Regions from separate parts of the Ensifer adhaerens genome, predicted to be linked through region 1. Evidence: riboswitches for the same ligand, from Rfam matches in the RefSeq annotation. Region 1 holds a riboswitch; each other region holds the start of a gene.
The links. A riboswitch is a leader RNA that binds a small molecule or an ion and turns the genes downstream of it on or off. The one in region 1 is predicted to bind cobalamin.
Positions count from the first base shown of each region.

Region 2: linked by a shared signal. The riboswitch ahead of LAC81_RS12580 (CbtB domain-containing protein) and the one ahead of bluB (5,6-dimethylbenzimidazole synthase) in region 1 are both predicted to bind cobalamin.
Region 3: linked by a shared signal. The riboswitch ahead of LAC81_RS10005 (DUF1636 family protein) and the one ahead of bluB (5,6-dimethylbenzimidazole synthase) in region 1 are both predicted to bind cobalamin.
Region 4: linked by a shared signal. The riboswitch ahead of cobU (bifunctional adenosylcobinamide kinase/adenosylcobinamide-phosphate guanylyltransferase) and the one ahead of bluB (5,6-dimethylbenzimidazole synthase) in region 1 are both predicted to bind cobalamin.

Region 1 is NZ_CP083349.1:1,801,712-1,805,850, reverse strand. It holds gene LAC81_RS08845 (phytanoyl-CoA dioxygenase family protein) at 83-1,276, shown strand; gene LAC81_RS08840 (SDR family oxidoreductase) at 1,363-2,175, shown strand; cobalamin riboswitch at 2,204-2,414, shown strand; gene bluB (5,6-dimethylbenzimidazole synthase) at 2,459-3,154, shown strand; gene LAC81_RS08830 (DUF2865 domain-containing protein) at 3,273-4,139, opposite strand, start outside.
Region 2 is NZ_CP083349.1:2,561,940-2,566,078, reverse strand. It holds gene LAC81_RS12595 (glucoamylase family protein) at 1-585, shown strand, start outside; gene LAC81_RS12590 ((2Fe-2S)-binding protein) at 639-1,430, shown strand; gene LAC81_RS12585 (CbtA family protein) at 1,476-2,273, opposite strand; gene LAC81_RS12580 (CbtB domain-containing protein) at 2,471-2,647, opposite strand; cobalamin riboswitch at 2,690-2,954, opposite strand; gene LAC81_RS12575 (TetR/AcrR family transcriptional regulator) at 2,953-3,645, opposite strand; gene LAC81_RS12570 (SDR family oxidoreductase) at 3,750-4,139, shown strand, end outside.
Region 3 is NZ_CP083349.1:2,043,100-2,047,238, reverse strand. It holds gene aspT (aspartate-alanine antiporter) at 43-1,731, opposite strand; cobalamin riboswitch at 2,184-2,400, shown strand; gene LAC81_RS10005 (DUF1636 family protein) at 2,505-2,918, shown strand; gene LAC81_RS10000 (ABC transporter ATP-binding protein) at 2,995-3,801, shown strand; gene LAC81_RS09995 (ABC transporter substrate-binding protein) at 3,798-4,139, shown strand, end outside.
Region 4 is NZ_CP083349.1:1,970,650-1,974,788, forward strand. It holds gene cobN (cobaltochelatase subunit CobN) at 1-582, opposite strand, end outside; gene cobW (cobalamin biosynthesis protein CobW) at 685-1,749, opposite strand; gene cobU (bifunctional adenosylcobinamide kinase/adenosylcobinamide-phosphate guanylyltransferase) at 1,753-2,277, opposite strand; cobalamin riboswitch at 2,413-2,867, opposite strand; gene LAC81_RS09635 (AraC family transcriptional regulator) at 3,144-4,139, shown strand.

The DNA.
Region 1 (4,139 bases):
TTTTGATGGATTCTTGCCCTATATCATGTTTTGCCGCCGCCTATAGTCGTGTTCATCAAGGTGTTCCAGAGGAGGAAACGGGATGAAGACCGACAACAGTGCGCGGCAGCGGATCGAGCGTGTGTGGCTCACCGAAGAGACCTGCGATATCGAGGCATTCCGGGCGGAAGTGGAGCGCCGAACCAATCTGGCGGACTATCCCCATGCCTCGGGCTGCGACAAGAACGTGCTGAGCTACAACAGCGCCGATCTCGTCGCCGCCTGCGGCAATTCCGAGACGCGGCGTGCGGTGCTTGCCGAGATCTGCGAGGCGCTGGCGACCGGCCCGGGCGTGGCTGTCTTCAAGCGCGCCTTTGCCGATACCGCCGCGATCGATGTCGCGAGCACCGTCTTCGACGAGATCATCGAGGAACAGCATCGCAGCAACAGCGGCGGCGGCGATCACTTTGCCAAGCCCGGCGCAAACGATCGCATCTGGAACTCGCTGGAAAAGCACTGCCTCAAGGCGCCGGAGAATTTTGCCGCCTACTACGGCAACGCCATCATCGCGCTCGTCAGCGAAGCCTGGCTCGGGCCGAACTACCAGATGACGGCGCAGGTGAACCGCGTCAATCCGGGTGGAGCTGCGCAGTCGGCGCACCGGGACTATCATCTCGGCTTCCAGACCTCCGCGGTGATCGAGCAGTACCCGGCGCACGTGCACAAGCTCTCGCCGGTGCTGACGCTACAGGGCGCGGTCGCCCATTGCGACATGCCGCTCGAGAGCGGGCCGACGCTGTTCCTGCCGTACAGCCAGACCTATGTGCCGGGTTACCTGGCCCTCAACCGTCCGGAGTTCCGCGCCTATTTCGACGAACATCACGTACAGCTCCCGCTCGAAAAAGGCGATGTCGTCTTCTTCAATCCCGCCCTCTTCCATGCGGCCGGCAACAACCGCTCCGCCGATATCCGCCGCGTTGCAAACCTGCTGCAGGTGTCCTCCGCCTTTGGCCGGGCGATGGAGACCGTCGATCGGCTGACAATGAGCGCAACGCTCTACCCGGCGCTGAAGGCGTTGCTGGCAAACGGCAAGCTGGCCGAAGCGGAAGCGGCCAATGCGATTGCGTCCTGCGCCGAAGGCTATTCCTTCCCGACCAATCTCGACCGCGATCCGCCGCTCGGCGGGCTGGCGCCGAAGACCCAGGCACAGCTGATGCGCGGGGCGCTGGCGGCGGGAACGAGCGAGCAGGATTTTCACGCGGCGCTCGACGCTCAGGCGAAGCGCAAGCTGAGCTGACGGTTCAATTACCCATTCGGGCTCCCGGTGCGTTTCGCCCGGGAGCCGTCGCTGTTTGACACGATCATCTTCGAGGAGGGAATTCGATGAGTGGACAATTGGAAGGCAAGATCGCCATCGTCACCGGTGGCACGCAAGGGTTGGGCGCAACGATCGCCGGCCTCTTCGCCGAACGCGGCGCGGCGGGTATCGTCATCTGCGGACGCAATGCGGCCAAGGGGCGGGCGAAGGCTGAAGAGATCGGCAAGGCCAGCGGCGCGAAGGTGATCTATGTCGAGGCCGATCTCGAGAAGGTCGAGGACGCCCGTAAGGTCGTTGCGGCTTGTGATGCGGAGTTCGGCCGGGTCGATGCGCTCGTCAATGCCGCCGCGATCACCGACCGCGGCACGATCCTCGACACGACACCGGAGCTCTTCGACCGGATGTTCGGGATCAACGTGCGAGCGCCGTTCTTCCTGATGCAGGAGACGGTGAAGGTGATGCGGCGCGAGCGAACCGAAGGCACGATCGTCAATATCGGCTCCATGTCGGCGATGGCCGGGCAGCCCTTCATCGCCGCCTATTGCTCGTCGAAAGGGGCGCTGGAGACGCTGACCAAGAACACGGCCTATGCGCTCCTGCGAAACCGCATTCGGGTCAACGGCCTGAATATCGGCTGGATGGCTTCCGAAGGCGAGGACCGGATCCAGCGTGAGTTTCACGGAGCATCGGCGGACTGGCTCGAAAGGGCGGCCGCCAGCCAGCCCTTCGGCCGGCTCGTCGATCCGGCAGAGGTGGCACGCGCCTGCGCCTATCTGTCTTCGGCTGAATCAGGGCTGATGACCGGATCGGTGATCTGCTTCGATCAATCGGTCTGGGGCGGCTATGACGGTTCGCCGCATCCGGTGGCGCCGCTATAGGCGGCGCTTGTCTTTCGGTTGCCGCTATGCGCTTATGGCGGCGTCAGGTGCCCGCGCGAGCGGGAGAATCGGGAATCCGGCGTCATTCCGGAACGTGCCCAACGCTGTGACGGGGACGGTCGCCTCTAAGTGCCTTGAATTGATTCAAGGATTTGCCACTGGATCTTCAATCGGTCTGGGAAGGTGAGGCGGCCGGTTGAACCGGAGTCAGAAGACCGGCCTGGCAAGATAGACCGAACCCCGCGCGGACGGCGGGAGGTTGCGCATTGTTGGGGATCGAACGATGCTGACTGAACCGAAGGGCGGCCTTGCGGCTGCCGGTGCCTTCGCGCGCAACGAGCGGGAGGCCGTCTACCGCGCCATCGAAACACGCCGCGACGTGCGCGACGAATTTCTCGCAGAACCTCTTCCCGACGATTTGGTGAAACGCCTGCTTACGGCTGCGCACAGCGCGCCGTCTGTCGGCTTCATGCAGCCCTGGAACTTCGTGCTGGTGCGAGCGGAAGAAACGCGTGAGCGCGTCTGGCAGGCCTTTCGCCGCGCCAACGACGAGGCCGCCTTGATGTTCGAGGCGGAACAGCAGACGAAGTACCGTTCGCTGAAACTCGAAGGCATTCGCAAGGCGCCGCTCAGCATCTGCGTCACCTGTGACCGCACGCGCGGCGGCGCCGTCGTCCTCGGCCGTACCCATAATCCGCAGATGGATGTCTATTCCACGGTTTGCGCCGTGCAGAACCTGTGGCTTGCCGCGCGCGCCGAAGGTGTCGGTGTCGGCTGGGTCAGCATCTTCCACGAGGCGGAGATCAAGGCGATCCTCGGCATCCCTGGTCACATCGAGATCGTCGCCTGGCTCTGCCTCGGCTATGTCGATCGCCTCTACCAACAACCGGAGTTGGCGGTAAAGGGATGGCGGCAGCGTCTGCCGCTGGAAGAACTGGTGTTCGAGGAAGGCTGGGGGAACTGCAGCGAGCGTTCCTAAAGCCCGTTGCGCCAAAATGGGCAGCGGTTTTTCGACAGCGACATGCGAGATATCGAGAACTTGAAGCGCAATGAGCGAATCTGAAGATCGCGGCGCGCTTTGAGATGGCGCGCCGGGATCAGTTCTGGACCGGCTGATAGGCCGGTCCCTTCGGGTGCTTCAGGTCGATCGAGGTTTCCTGTTGCGGCAGGAAGGTCGGGCCGACGACGCGCACCTTGCTCTTCGACGGATCGTAGGGCCGCTCCTCGGGCGGTGCCTTGGCAGTCGTGGTCTCCGCCGGCTTTCTGGTTTCGATCACGACGATGGACGACTGGTCGTCACCGATCTTGGTGCCGGTCGTCTTCGGCGAGGTTGCGGCGGTCTGAGGTATCTGGCAGCCGCACATGCCGGGCTTGCTGACGCCGCGGGTGCGATAGGCAAAGGCATTCGGCATTTCGGTATAGGGCCGGCCCGTCACGGCCGAGACCATCTGATCGCTCTCTTCCGTGTTGATATCATGGAAATAGAGTTCGGTTTCAGCGCCCGGGCAGCGCGCCCGGCAGGCCTGTTCGTCCCGCGGGAAATCGGCCGGCGTGGCGTCCGAGGAGATCGGGAAAAAGGCGCCGTCGCAGGTGCGCACGCACATGGTCCGCAGCGTGCCGCTGTAGTAGCGTTCCTGCGGCGCATAGCCGTCTTCGCCAAGCATCGGGCCGTAGGCGTCGTCAGGCGGCAGATCGGCGATGATGTTGCGGTGCGATTCGGGCTCTTCGGGGTCGACGCTCGCGAACTCTTCGCGGTCGCCATAGCAGCCATTGATCTCCAGCGCGGCAAGGATGCGGCGACGGCTGTCCTGGCTGCCCCCGGCAACAATCTGCTCGCGCTCCGATTTCAGCATGCGCAGATTGTCTTCCATCTCGGCAATGAGGCCGTCGAGTTCGCCACAGATATCCGGGTTGCCGCCATCGAAGGTGACGACGCTGCCGCCACCACAGGCAGCACGGCGGCG
Region 2 (4,139 bases), 760 kb from region 1:
TGGCTCGACCTTCGCGGCCTCGCCGATCGGCCGATGCGGGAGAGGGGAACGGACTATTTCGAGAACAGCCGGCGAGCCATCGGGCTGCAGCGTGACCATGCGCGGCAAAATCAGGGCCGCTTCGCCGGCTATGGCGAACACCTCTGGGGGCTCAGCGCCTGCCATGCGCCACGTGGCCGGCTGCGCCGCAAGGACGGACGCTGGCAGCGACTTCGGGGCTACGCCAATCGCGGCGCACCTTTCGGTCCGGATGATGGCACGCTCGTGCCCTGGGCGGCGGCGGCCTGCCTGCCTTTCTGTGCGGATGCGTCGCTGTCGGCGCTCAGCCAGATGACAGCCAGCCACCCCGGGCTTCTGAAGGCGGGGCGCTTTCCGGGTGGCTTCAATCCGAGCCTGCCGGGCGAGGGGCCGGAGGGGTGGGTCGACACGCGCGTCGTCGGCCTTGACCAGGGGCTCGTCGTGATGATGATCGAGAACTGGCGGAGCGGCTTCGTCTGGAAGCTGACGCGTAGTCTGCCTGCAATCCGGCGCGGACTTGAGCGTGCGGGATTTGAAGGCGGCTGGCTGGCGACGGAGACGTTATGAATTTGGGAAGCCAGCAACAGATTGCGCAGACCGGGGAAGGATATCCGCCACGGGTGCTGGCAGTGGTCGAGCGGTTGCGCGCTGAGTTCCCTGACGTCGGTGTCTCGCTCGGGACGGTGGACGGCGCCTTCAGCGCCCCGGCCGGCTTCTGGGCTGCGGGCGGGGCCGGGATCGAGGAGAGCCTCGCCTATCAGGACTTTTTCGCAGTCGGCATGACGGACCGGATCCGGGCCGCGCATCTGATCGCCTTTTACAGCCGTCAGGTAAGTGTGGTTCTCGGCGCGCTCTATCTCGGTGCGGGCGTTCAGGCTGAGATCGCGGGCATTCGCTTTGAAGACTGGAGTCGCCTTCACCAGGACCGCGCGGTTGCCGGCAAACGCTATCATTTCCACGTCGATCTGGCGGAGAGATCGCAGCAGGCGGAATGCATCGGCGTTTTCGAGCGCGGCTTCACAGCGCATCTGGCGCCGGTCATCGCGATCCTGAAGAAGCGCTCGGGGCTTTCTTCCGGGGCGCAGTGGCGGCTGGCAGCGGATTCGCTTGCGGGCACGTTCCTGGAGATCGGACGGGCGATCGGGGACGAAGTGCGCGGCATGGCCGAGGCGCTCGCGATCGTCAAACGGCCGGGGTCGCGGCTGTTTTCGGAAGAGATCTGCTACGAGGAGATCTCCGCCACCGATCCGGCAAGCGGCGCGCAACTGTCGTGCCAGTACCGGATCCGCTGCGGCTGTTGCCTCTATTTCAAGACGGAGGGCGGCGGCTTCTGCGATACCTGCGTCCTGCTGGAGCCGGACGATCGCCGCGCGCGGCTGGCAGCGCGTCTGATGCAAAACGGCGGGGCCTGAACCCCGCCGTTTTTATGTTCCGGTGCCTTTTGAGGCGCAGCGGGTTCAATGCGACTTAAGGAAGCGCTCGTTGATGAAGCCGGAGACGACGCCGAGAACGATCCAGAAGGCGAGCGTGGTGGCGAGCGCGGCGACCGCGAACTCGGCGCCGAGCACGGCCGGGACGTTGCTGGAGATATCGAGCGGTTGCGGCGCGCCGTAGACATGGGGTGCGGCGATGAGGACGAGGCCGGCGACCTTGGACACTATTTCTTCGCGCAGGACCAGGAGATAGAGGCCGACCGCGGAGAGAGCGACGGTTGTCAGCCACCAGGTCTGGCGGTCGCCGAGTTCGGCCGCCGGGAAGCCCGGGAGTTCCGGCGGCAGGCCGATCGCCGGCAGCATGTGCACCGCGAGCCAGCCGCAGGCGCCCCAGAGAGCGCCGTTCCTGAGCGTGATCGGATAGCCGATCACCAGGCTGACGCCGGCGAGCAGCAAGCCGAAGCCGGAGCCGGTGACGAGGTTTGCCATCAGCGTGCCGGAGAAGCGGCTCATACCGAACATGATGCCGCCTTCCTCATGTTCGCCTTCGTGCGCATAGGCCGGCGTGATCGGCGACAGCGCGTCGAGTACGGCGCCAAGCGGCGATACCGCCTTCAGCGATGAATGCTGGTCATGGCCCTCGGCGGCCGGTTGTGCCGTGCCCGGTTGGCCGGCCGGCTGTTCGGTCGCGGCCGGAGCCTCGCCTTCGAATTGCTCCGCATGCAGGATCAGCGGCGTTACCCGCAGTTCCTGGGCGCCGGTCATGAAGACACCGGCAATCAGCCCAGCCACGATTGCGGCCAGAAGCGTTCTGACAATCATCTTGAATTCCCTCGATAACGGCAAACGCCACGCGCTTCGGCGTGGTTGGTGAGCCTTCCTATTTGCTGTGCCATGCGGACGGTGCTTGCATGTTCGCCAAAGCGCCATGCGCAAACGCCGACATCCGGCGTGAGCCGGATGCATTCAGGTCCGCGGCTATTTCGATGCGGAACGTTGTTCACGTTCCGGCGCATCGTTTAGTGGCAGGGGAAGCCGTAGGAGTGGCGGGTGTCGTGCGCGGTGTCGTGCAGCACGGCCGAATTGGCAAGGCCGGCACCGAAGACGAGGAATGCGCCGATGAAAAGGGCGATGACGCCAGCGGTCAGACGATCGCTCAGGGAGAGCGGGGTGCTCGAAATAGTAGACGTAGCCATGACAACCTCCGTGATGGCATCGGGAAATTTCCCGGTGTGGGCCCTATGCCCGTATCGAGTGGCAGGTTTCCTGGCTCACGGCGCTGGGCGAAATGCCCGGGATCTGCCTCGCCTTCCCAGTTCGACCACCCTCTCGGGGCCTGTTCCAGTGGCTTCTTCCGGATTGCTCCGGAACGGCAAGATCAACGTCGCTCTACAGTCGCGGGGTCGGCCGTGATTTGAATGCCCAGCATGGGTCCATCCGTCACGTTCCCGTTTACTCCCGAAACGCGTTCGCGTCCCGGGAACCAATCGATCCAAAATGATTAGGAGCGTGTCATGGCGTTGTCAATTGAGCCTGCGCCGCCGGCCGCTTCATCCGCGACAAAATCGCGAAGCATCATCTGCTTGTAGGCCTCGACGATGCGGTCGCCCTCCGGCCGATCGACCGAGACGGCAAGCCGCATGGTGCAGTCGCCGAGATGCATGATCAGGAAGGCAGCGCTGTCGATCGTTTCGCGCGGCGTCTCGGGCGCAAAGCGGGCCCAGACATCGGCTAGAAGCTTGCCGCCGGCGCGGCTTTGTTGGAGATCGACCTCACGCAGCGCCTTGTCGGCCTGCATCGCCGACCAGATGTCGCGCATGACAGGCTCGGCCAGGAACATGTCGTAGTAGATGTCGAACAGCAGTGAGAAGGCGTCGCGCAGTTCTGCCATCGACGTGACCTTGGCCAGTTCGGCGGAGATGCACTCGTTGCAAACGGCATTGTAGCGCTCGGCCAGCGTACGCACGATCGCCGCCTTGTCCGGGAAGTACTGGTAGAGCGACCCGATTGAAATCCCCGCCTTTTCAGCGACGTCGCTCATGCGCATGGCGTCGCTGCCCTTCTCCTGGATGAGTGCCGTCGCGCAGGAAAGGATCTGCTCGACGCGCTCGCGGCTGCGCTTCTGGCTGGGCGTCCGGCGCAACGTGGTCTCGTCTTCGGCGGGAGGCGTGGTGGGGTTTGTGTCTGTAATCATGAGTAATGCTCACATTTTGACTTGACTCTTAAAATACGAGGATTTATCACATTTGCAAATGTGAGAGATACTCATGTTTGTAGATGAAGCCTCAGGAGGAAACGATGTCTCAGAAAGTCACACTGGTTTTGGGCGGTACCGGCAAGACGGGGCGGCGGGTGGCCGGGCGCCTTCGGGAGCGGGGCGTAGCGGTGCGCATCGGCGCCCGTTCGGCGTCGCCTTCCTTCGATTGGACGGACGAGGCGACCTGGGCGTCTGCCCTTGAAAATGTCGATCGCATCTATGTCTGCTACCAGCCCGATCTGGCGGTGCCGGGCGCCGTCGATGTCATCGACCGCTTCTCGAGCCTTGCCGTTCGCTCGCGCATCAAGCGGCTGGTGCTTCTGTCGGGGCGTGGCGAGGACGAGGCGGAAGCGGCCGAGCGTGCGCTGCAGGCTTCCGGTGCCGACTGGACGGTCATCCGAGGCAGCTGGTTCTTCGAGAATTTCGACGAA
Region 3 (4,139 bases), 240 kb from region 1:
GATCTATGCATTTTGAACGATGGTCTGCTTCGCCCGCTCGCCTCAGGCGAGCATGATGACGATGACGAGGCCGAAGATGGTCAGCAGCGTGTTTCCGATGGCGTAGGGCATGCCGTAGCCGAGCGCCGGCACCTTGCTCTTGGCCGCCTCCTGGATCATGCCGAGCGCTGCCGTCGTCGTTCTGACGCCGGCGCAGGCGCCAAACAGGATCGCCGGATGGAACTTGAAGACATAGTGGCCGAGGAGCACCGAGGCGATCATCGGGATCGACGTGGCGACCACGCCCCAGATGAACAGCGAAATGCCGACCTCCTGCAGGCCCGCGACAAAGCCCGGGCCGGCGCCGATCCCGACGACGGCGATGAAGATGTTGAGGCCGAGCGTGTTCATCAGCCACAGCGCCGGCGAGGGGATTCGGCCGAAGGCGGGGTAGGTGGTGCGCAGCCAGCCGAGCACAAGGCCTGCGAGAAGCGCGCCGCCGGAGGTGGAAAGGCCGATCGGGATGCCGCCGATCGTAATCGTGAGCGCTCCGATCATTGCGCCGACGAAGAGACCCCAGCCAAGGAAGGCAATGTCGGTCGTCTCGACGGGCCTGTCGGCAAAGCCTAGCGCCTTGATCGCCGCTTCGACGTGTCTCTTGGCGCCGCCGATGGTGACGATGTCGCCGCGCTCGACGGTGGTGCCGGGCAGCACCGGAATCTCGACCAGCGAGCGGATGATCTTGCGGGCATAGACGCCGCGCGCCCAATCCATCGTGCTGACATCGGCGAGCGTCTTGCCGGCAAGCGCCTTGCTGGTGACGTAGACGTCGACCACTTCGGCTTCCGCGTTCAAGAGTTCCTTGTCCTCGACCTCGATGAGCTTGCTGTCGAGGTTTTCGACGAGCACGGCACGCCGGCCCGAAAAGGCAACGACGTCACCTGGCTGCAGCACGGTGTTGCCGTCGGCTTCGATGATCTGGTCGCCGCGACGCAGACGTTCGACAAAGACACGGATGCCGGGAAGAATGTCCTTGACCGGCTTGCCGGTCAGCCCGCTTGCCTGATCGACGCGGTAGGCGCGAAGGCCGAAATCGTGATAGGCGCGGGTGATGCCGGGTTCGCTGCTCTCGGTGCCGCCGCCAAGCTTGGCCTCATATTCCCGGCACGCCGCCGGAAGGTCGATACCGAGAAGCTTTGGCCCAAGCTGGGCGAGGATGATGGCCGAGCCGATCGTGCCCCAGATATAGGTCACCGCATAGGCGATCGGGATCTGGTCGGCAAAGGCCTTGGCCTGCTCGGCCGGCAGCCCGAGGGAGTTGATCTGATCCGTCGCGACGCCGATTGCAGCCGAGATCGTCTGCGATCCCGCATACATGCCGGCGCCATAGCCGAGCGGAAGCCCGGCGATCAGCGCGCAGAGATAGGGAACGATGAGGCACAGCACCAGGACAGACAGCGCGAAGGCGATCTGCTTTGGTCCGTCGGTGCTGAGGCCGCGCACGAACTGGGGTCCGACGCCGTAGCCGACGGCGAAGAGGAAGATCAGGAACAGGGTGGATTTCAGGTCACCGGAAACCTGGATGCCCAGCTGCCCGATGAGAACACCGGCAAGAAGCGTTGCGGTGACGTTTCCGAGATTGAATCCCGCGACCTTGATCGGCCCGATCAGGAAGCCGATGCCGAGTGCCAGGAAGACGGCCACGGGCGGGTATGTCCGAAGTGTGTCGACGAAGAAATCGATGGGATTCACTACTTTTCCCTTCAGAAAGTTGAGTTGCCATCACTTCATTTCGGGATTGCGCCATTTCTGTACTGCGCGGCCAAGTTGAGTTTATTGGTGCGTTACCGATGCCCAATCTTAGCTTTGCCGATTGTCGCTTCGACCGATGATTTTCTCAACAGACATGGGGTTACGTGAGCGTAACGTACGTTAAGATTGCCGGCATTTGCGCATGGCGCTGGCGCTTTTTGTGGGCGCGGCGGCACCAGTCGGAAAGCATCGGGCCGGGTGGTCGGCCGATCGGCGTGCGCAGGGCGGATCGGGGGGCGCCGGGCAGCGCCGCCGCGGCAAATTTCGCCGGCTACTCAACTTTGACATTGCAATACGTTATGTTATCTCATAACAAATCCTGCATGACGAAACGCCGCATGTTGATAGGTCCGTAGCGCATGCCCCTAGCAGTTGTTTCATCGGCCGATTCATGCGAGGAAGAGCGTGATGGTGCTGCGTCCGCGGAAATGCGGAAGCGGCTGAAAAGGGAACACGGAACGGACGACCCAAATGGGGCCGAAACCGTGGCTGCCCCCGCAACTGTGAGCGGAAAGCGCATTCACACCATGTCACTGGTCAAAGACCGGGAAGACGTGGATGCGCCGCGACCCGCGAGCCAGGAGACCTGCCATCGAACCGATCAACCACAACGGACGGGGTGTTCCGATGGAAAAGAACTGGCTTTCGCGCGACGGTCATCCGTCATCCTGCCGCTTCGCCATCTCCTGCCGTCACTCCGGCGGAGAGAGAAAATGGCTGAGCCGAATTCCCGACAGCACAAGATAACGGTTTGCACCGATTGCCGTTTTACCGGCGGTCCCTGCGTGCCGGGCGCCGAGCTGATAAAGCGTCTCAACCGCAGCATCGCCGCGCTCGGCGAGCCGCTCGATCGTGATTTCTCGATCGCCGGCACCGTCTGCATGGCGGCTTGCACGCGACCCTGCACCATCGCCTTCCAGGCGACGGGCAAGGCGACCTATCTCTTCGGTGATATCTCGCCGGAAGAGGATATCGACGACCTCGTCCGCTTCGCCGCCACCTATGCCGAACGTGGCGACGGCATGACGCGTGCCGCCGAGCGTCCGCGCGGCCTCAAGACAAAGACGCTCGCTCGCATTCCGGCGGCAGTGCTCGTCTCCGAAGACATTGGAGGACGGTTCCAATGAGCGCAACACGCAAAGGGTGGCGGCGACCTCTGGTGCGCGGGCAGAAATGCGCCGCGGCGCGGGGAGGGACGCGGTCATGACCTGTTCAGCGACGGGAGCTGCCCTCAAGGTGGAAGGCCTTTGCTGGGGGCCCCGTGCGGGGCTGACCCTGGTCGAAGACATGGATTTCTCGATCGAAGCGGGCAGCCGCCTTGCGATCCTCGGGCCGAACGGCGCCGGCAAGACCTCGCTTCTGCGCTGCCTCTACCGGGCGGTGCAGCCGAATGCCGGCCGAATCGAGATCGACGGCGTCGACCTCTGGTCGATCTCGGCGCGCGAGGCGGCGAAGACGATTGCCGTCGTGCTGCAGGAAATGCCCGGCGACTTTCCCTTCAGCGTGCGTGACGTCGTGATGATGGGACGCATCCCGCGGCGAGAGGGGCTCAACGGCTGGACGGAGACGGACCGCGAGCGCGTGCAGCATGCGCTCTCTCATCTCGATCTTTCCCACCTCGCCGGCCGCCAGTTCGCCACACTTTCGGGCGGCGAAAAGCAGCGGGTGCTGATTGCCCGGGCACTCGCCCAGGAGCCGCGCATCATCATCCTCGACGAGCCGACCAACCATCTCGACATCCGTCACCAGCTCGAAATCCTCGAGCTCTTGCAGACGCTGAAGCTGACGATCGTTTCGACGCTGCACGACATCAATCTCGCCGCCGAATTCGCGACCGACGTCGCAATCGTGACCGCGGGGCGGCTGACGGCCTTCGGAACTCCCGATGCGGTGCTGAACCCGCGCGCGCTTTCCACCGCCTTCGGCGTCACTGCCACCGCCCACGGCACCGCCGTTGCCGGCAGCGCCCGTTTCTCCTTTTCACTTCCTCGACAGGGATCCATTTCATGAAGATCAATATTGCCTCCTCTACCTTGCTGTTTCTCATTGCCGCCGCCACGCCGGCGCTCGCCTATCCGGTGACCGTCAAGAGCTGCAACCGCGAGGTGACCTTCGATGCCGCGCCGAAACGGGCGATCGCCAACGACGTCAACCTGGTGGAGATGATGCTGGCGCTGAAACTGCAGGACCACATGGTCGGCTATACCGGCGTTTCCGGCTGGAAGACGCTCGATGAAAAACTGCGCGAAGGTGTGAAGGAACTGCCGGAGCTTGCGGAGAAATATCCGACCAAGGAAGTGCTCCTCAATGCCGACGCCGATTTCTTCTTCGCCGGCTGGAACTACGGC
Region 4 (4,139 bases), 170 kb from region 1:
GACGACCTGCAACCATTCCGAAACCCCGATCACGCCCCGGGCCGGCCACCAGATGCCGGCTTTCAGCAGCGGCTTGGCCGGTTGCGGCTTCTCGGCACTGGTGACCAGCGCCTCGGCATAGTCGAGAAACAGGCCGGCATTGTCGGCACCGCCCTCGGTGAAATAGGCCCAGAGGCGCTGGCGATCGTCTGCTGCGACGGTGGAGAAAGGCTCCAGCCCCGGATCCGGCTTGTCGTCGCCCGGTAGCACCGCAATCTGGAAACGATGGCTGACGGCGGCCGCATGCAGGGCTTCCAGCAGATAACGGAAATAGCTGGCACCACCGAGCGGCCGGACGACGATCAGCTTCGCGTGACGCGCCGTGCGCTCGACGTAAGTGTCGACCGACATCGGGTGCATCAGGCTCATCAGGCTGGCGATGCGCAGGCTCAAGCCTCCGTCGCGTCGGCCGTGAGCCGCGGCGATCGAGGAGAGCTCGGTGTCGGCGGCCGAGAGGAACAGGATATCGGCCGGCGTTTGCCCGAGGTCGATTGCCTCGTTGCCGTCGGCGATCGTTCCTTTCTGGGCGAGAAGCAGATGCATTCGTCTTGTCCGTTCGGGCAATTCCGAACGAAAACGCCTGAAGCGGATTCCGTTCGGAACTGCATTATTTCAATGCGTTAGATCATTTCATTCAACGAATGATCAGACGAGCGCGGCAATCGCAGCACGAACCGCCGCCTCGTCCATGTCGTGCAGGCCGATGACGACGAGGCGCGTGCCGCGCTTTTCGCCGGCAGCCCAGGCGCGATCATAATACTGGTCGATGCGGGCACCGACGGCCTGGATCAGGAGACGCATCGGCTTGCCGGGCACATCGGCAAAACCTTTCAAGCGCAGCACGTCGTGCTCGGCAATCACGCCCTTCAGGCGATCGATGAAGGCGGCCGGATCGGCGATCGAACCAAGCTCGACGACGAAGCTGTCGAACTCGTCGTGGTCGTGCTCCTCGCCCGACTCGTGCTCCATTTCATGATGCGACTTGCGGTTGGCGATATCGCTTTCCGTGCCGACACCGAGGCCAAGCAGGATGGCAGCGGCAACTTCGCCGTTCTTCGCCTCGATCATGGTCGGCTTGCGGCTGGTGCGCGAGGACACCTCGTCGCGCACGGCCTTGAGGCCGGAGGCGTCGATCAGGTCGGTCTTGTTGAGAACGATGAGATCGGCAGCCGTCAGCTGGTCCTCGAACAGCTCCTCGATCGGGCTTTCATGGTCGAGATTGTCGTCCTCGACGCGCAGCGCGTCGACCTTGTCATGGTCGTCGGCAAAGCGGCCGGCGGCAACGGCAGCACTGTCGACCACGGTGACGACGCCATCAACCGTCACTTCGCTGCGGATATCCGGCCAGTTGAAGGCGGCGATCAGCGGCTGCGGCAGCGCGAGACCCGAGGTTTCGATGATGATGTGGTCAGGGCGGTTTTCGCGCTCGAGCAGCTTGGTCATGGTCGGGATGAAATCGTCAGCCACGGTGCAGCAGATGCAGCCATTGGTGAGCTCGATGATGTCGTCCTCGGTGCAGGCCTCCGCACCGCAGCCCTTCAGCACGTCGCCATCGACGCCGAGATCGCCGAACTCGTTGATGATCAGCGCGATGCGCTTGCCGTCGGCGTTCTGCAGCAGATTGCGGATCATCGTCGTCTTGCCGGCGCCAAGGAAGCCGGTGATGACGGTCGCCGGGATCTTGCCCTGGTTGGCTCTCGCAGTGGTCATTTTTCAACCCTTCATTTTCAGCGGCAAACCGGCCGCGACAAAGTAAACTTCAGCGGATTTCTCCGCAACGATCTGGTGAAGCCGGCCGGCATGGTCGCGAAATTCGCGGGCCATGCGGTTCTCGGGCACGATGCCGAGGCCGACCTCGTTGGAAACAAAGATGAGGCGCGCCCGCGCCTCAGGCAGATACGCGGCAAGGGCGGCGAACTCCGCCGTCATGTCGCGCTCTTCGAGCATGAGATTGGTGACCCACAGCGTCAGGCAGTCGATCAGGACCACATGACCCGGATTGTCGATGCGCCTGAGGGTGCCCAAGAGATCAAGCGGTTCCTCATGCGTTGTCCAGCCTTCGCCGCGGCGCGTCCTGTGATGATCGATCCGCTCGCGCATTTCGTCGTCCCAGGCTCGTCCCGTGGCGACATAATGCATGGTGAGGCCGGACGCTTCGACGAGCCTCTCGGAAAAGCTGGATTTGCCGGAACGGGCGCCGCCAAGGACCAGGACCGGCCCGGCACTATGAGTGCTCATCGCCGCCGCCTCAGAAAACCCGCCTCAGCGGCGGATGGCAAAAGCCGTTCGACGCGCCGGCGGCGCGTGCGGGAAAACATCTGCGAGCCAAAACAACCTCCGTGATGGCGTTGGAGACGACACGTCTCCTCGGGCGGAATGCCCATGCCGGATGGCAGGTCTCCTGGCTCACGGCGTCACAGGCCCGCATCGCCTCGCCCATGAGGGCGAGGTTCCGATGTCAGGACCCGAGCGGCCCGCCTTACCTTCCCGGCGTCTTTCCGGTGCCACAGCGAACCTTTGCGCGTCGTCTCCGACACGCGGCGCTGTGAGGGACATCGTGAAAGGCGGACGATTCGTAGAAGAAGAGGCGTCCAACCCGGCTGATCACGATGCCACGCCAGTGGCTTTTCCGGCTCGACCGCGACCTGCCTCGGTTGCCCCATGCAACCGGCTGACAGCCCGATATCGAACCCGATGGCGAACCCTGACCGTTCTACAGTCGCGGGGTCGGCTGCGATAAGGATGCCCGATTTGGGTCCATCCGTCACATTCCCAATTATTCCCCCCTATCGCCACGATGAGGGGGAACCATCCAACACCTGATGATTAGGAAGCGGCCGACCCAAAGTCAATCGACGCTTGCGACACCTCCCCGGCTTGGTTGCGCCGCGCGACGATTTGTCGAGCGGCAGGCAAACGGCCACAGCCCGCCACATACCGCCGAACGAACTGCTCATCCGCCTGCACCCGAGGCCGACATCCATTCACTCTCACTTTGCGCCAAAGCGCTATCAGAATGTGCCAAAGTGGCATCGGGCTCTGGCGCGCCTTTGTTCCCGAGTGCAGAAAAGAGGAGAACGATGAACTCAAATTTGCAGGCGACCATGTCAAACCGCCTTTATCCCGTGGCGAGATCCATCACCCAGGTGGCCAAGCTGCTGAAAATCTCCGCCGAACAGGCGGTGCGCCGCGCCGGGCTGCCGCGTGATATCCTTCGCCACGAAGGCAAGGGCCTGACGCCAACCCAGGTTTTCGCCCTGTGGCGCGCCATCGAGCTAGAGGCTGAGCGGCCCGACCTGCCGCTTTACCTGAGCAAGCTCTTTGCCCATGCGCCGTTCACACCGGCCATGTTTTCTTTCTCCTGTTCGCCAGACGTGCGCGTCGGGTTCAAGCGTCTGTCGGTGTTCAAGCCGCTGATGGGACCGATGAAGCTGGAGGTGTGCGAAGACGACAGCTTCCTGCATATCGAGATCGGTACGGTGGACCCAAATGTTCCGGCCCCACCACAACTGGTCTGGTTCGAGGCGCTCTACCTCCTGGAATCCGCCCGCTGTTACACCGCAGAGCTTATTCGGCCATCGCGGCTCCAGCTGCCCCAACTGGCCAACCTCAGCAACGACGTGCTGGACTTCCTTGGCTGTGAACCCGAGCTTGACGGCGGAGCGCGCCTCTCCCTGCGCAGAGAAGATGCCGACCTGCCGCTGATCACCGAAAACGAGGAATCCTGGCCCGATTTTGAGAAAAGGCTACGCCGCGAGATGGAGGCGCATGAAACCGACACACCGATCGTGCTGCGGGCAAAGCGGGTTTTGCATGACATGCTGCCGTCGGGGGAAGCCAGTATCGAGGCGATGTGCAGACGGCTCGCCATGTCGAAGCGCACCCTGCAACGGCAATTGAAGGAGGAAGGCGAAACCTTCCAGACGGTGCTGGCATCGACCCGCGCGGAACTGGCGATGCATTATCTCGGCGAAGACGGGCTGAACGTCGAGGAAATCTCCTATCTGCTGGCCTACCGCGAGCCGAATTCCTTCTATCGCGCCTTTCAGGGCTGGACCGGCATGACGCCCGCCGAGGCGCGGGGAACGGTGACGCACTGA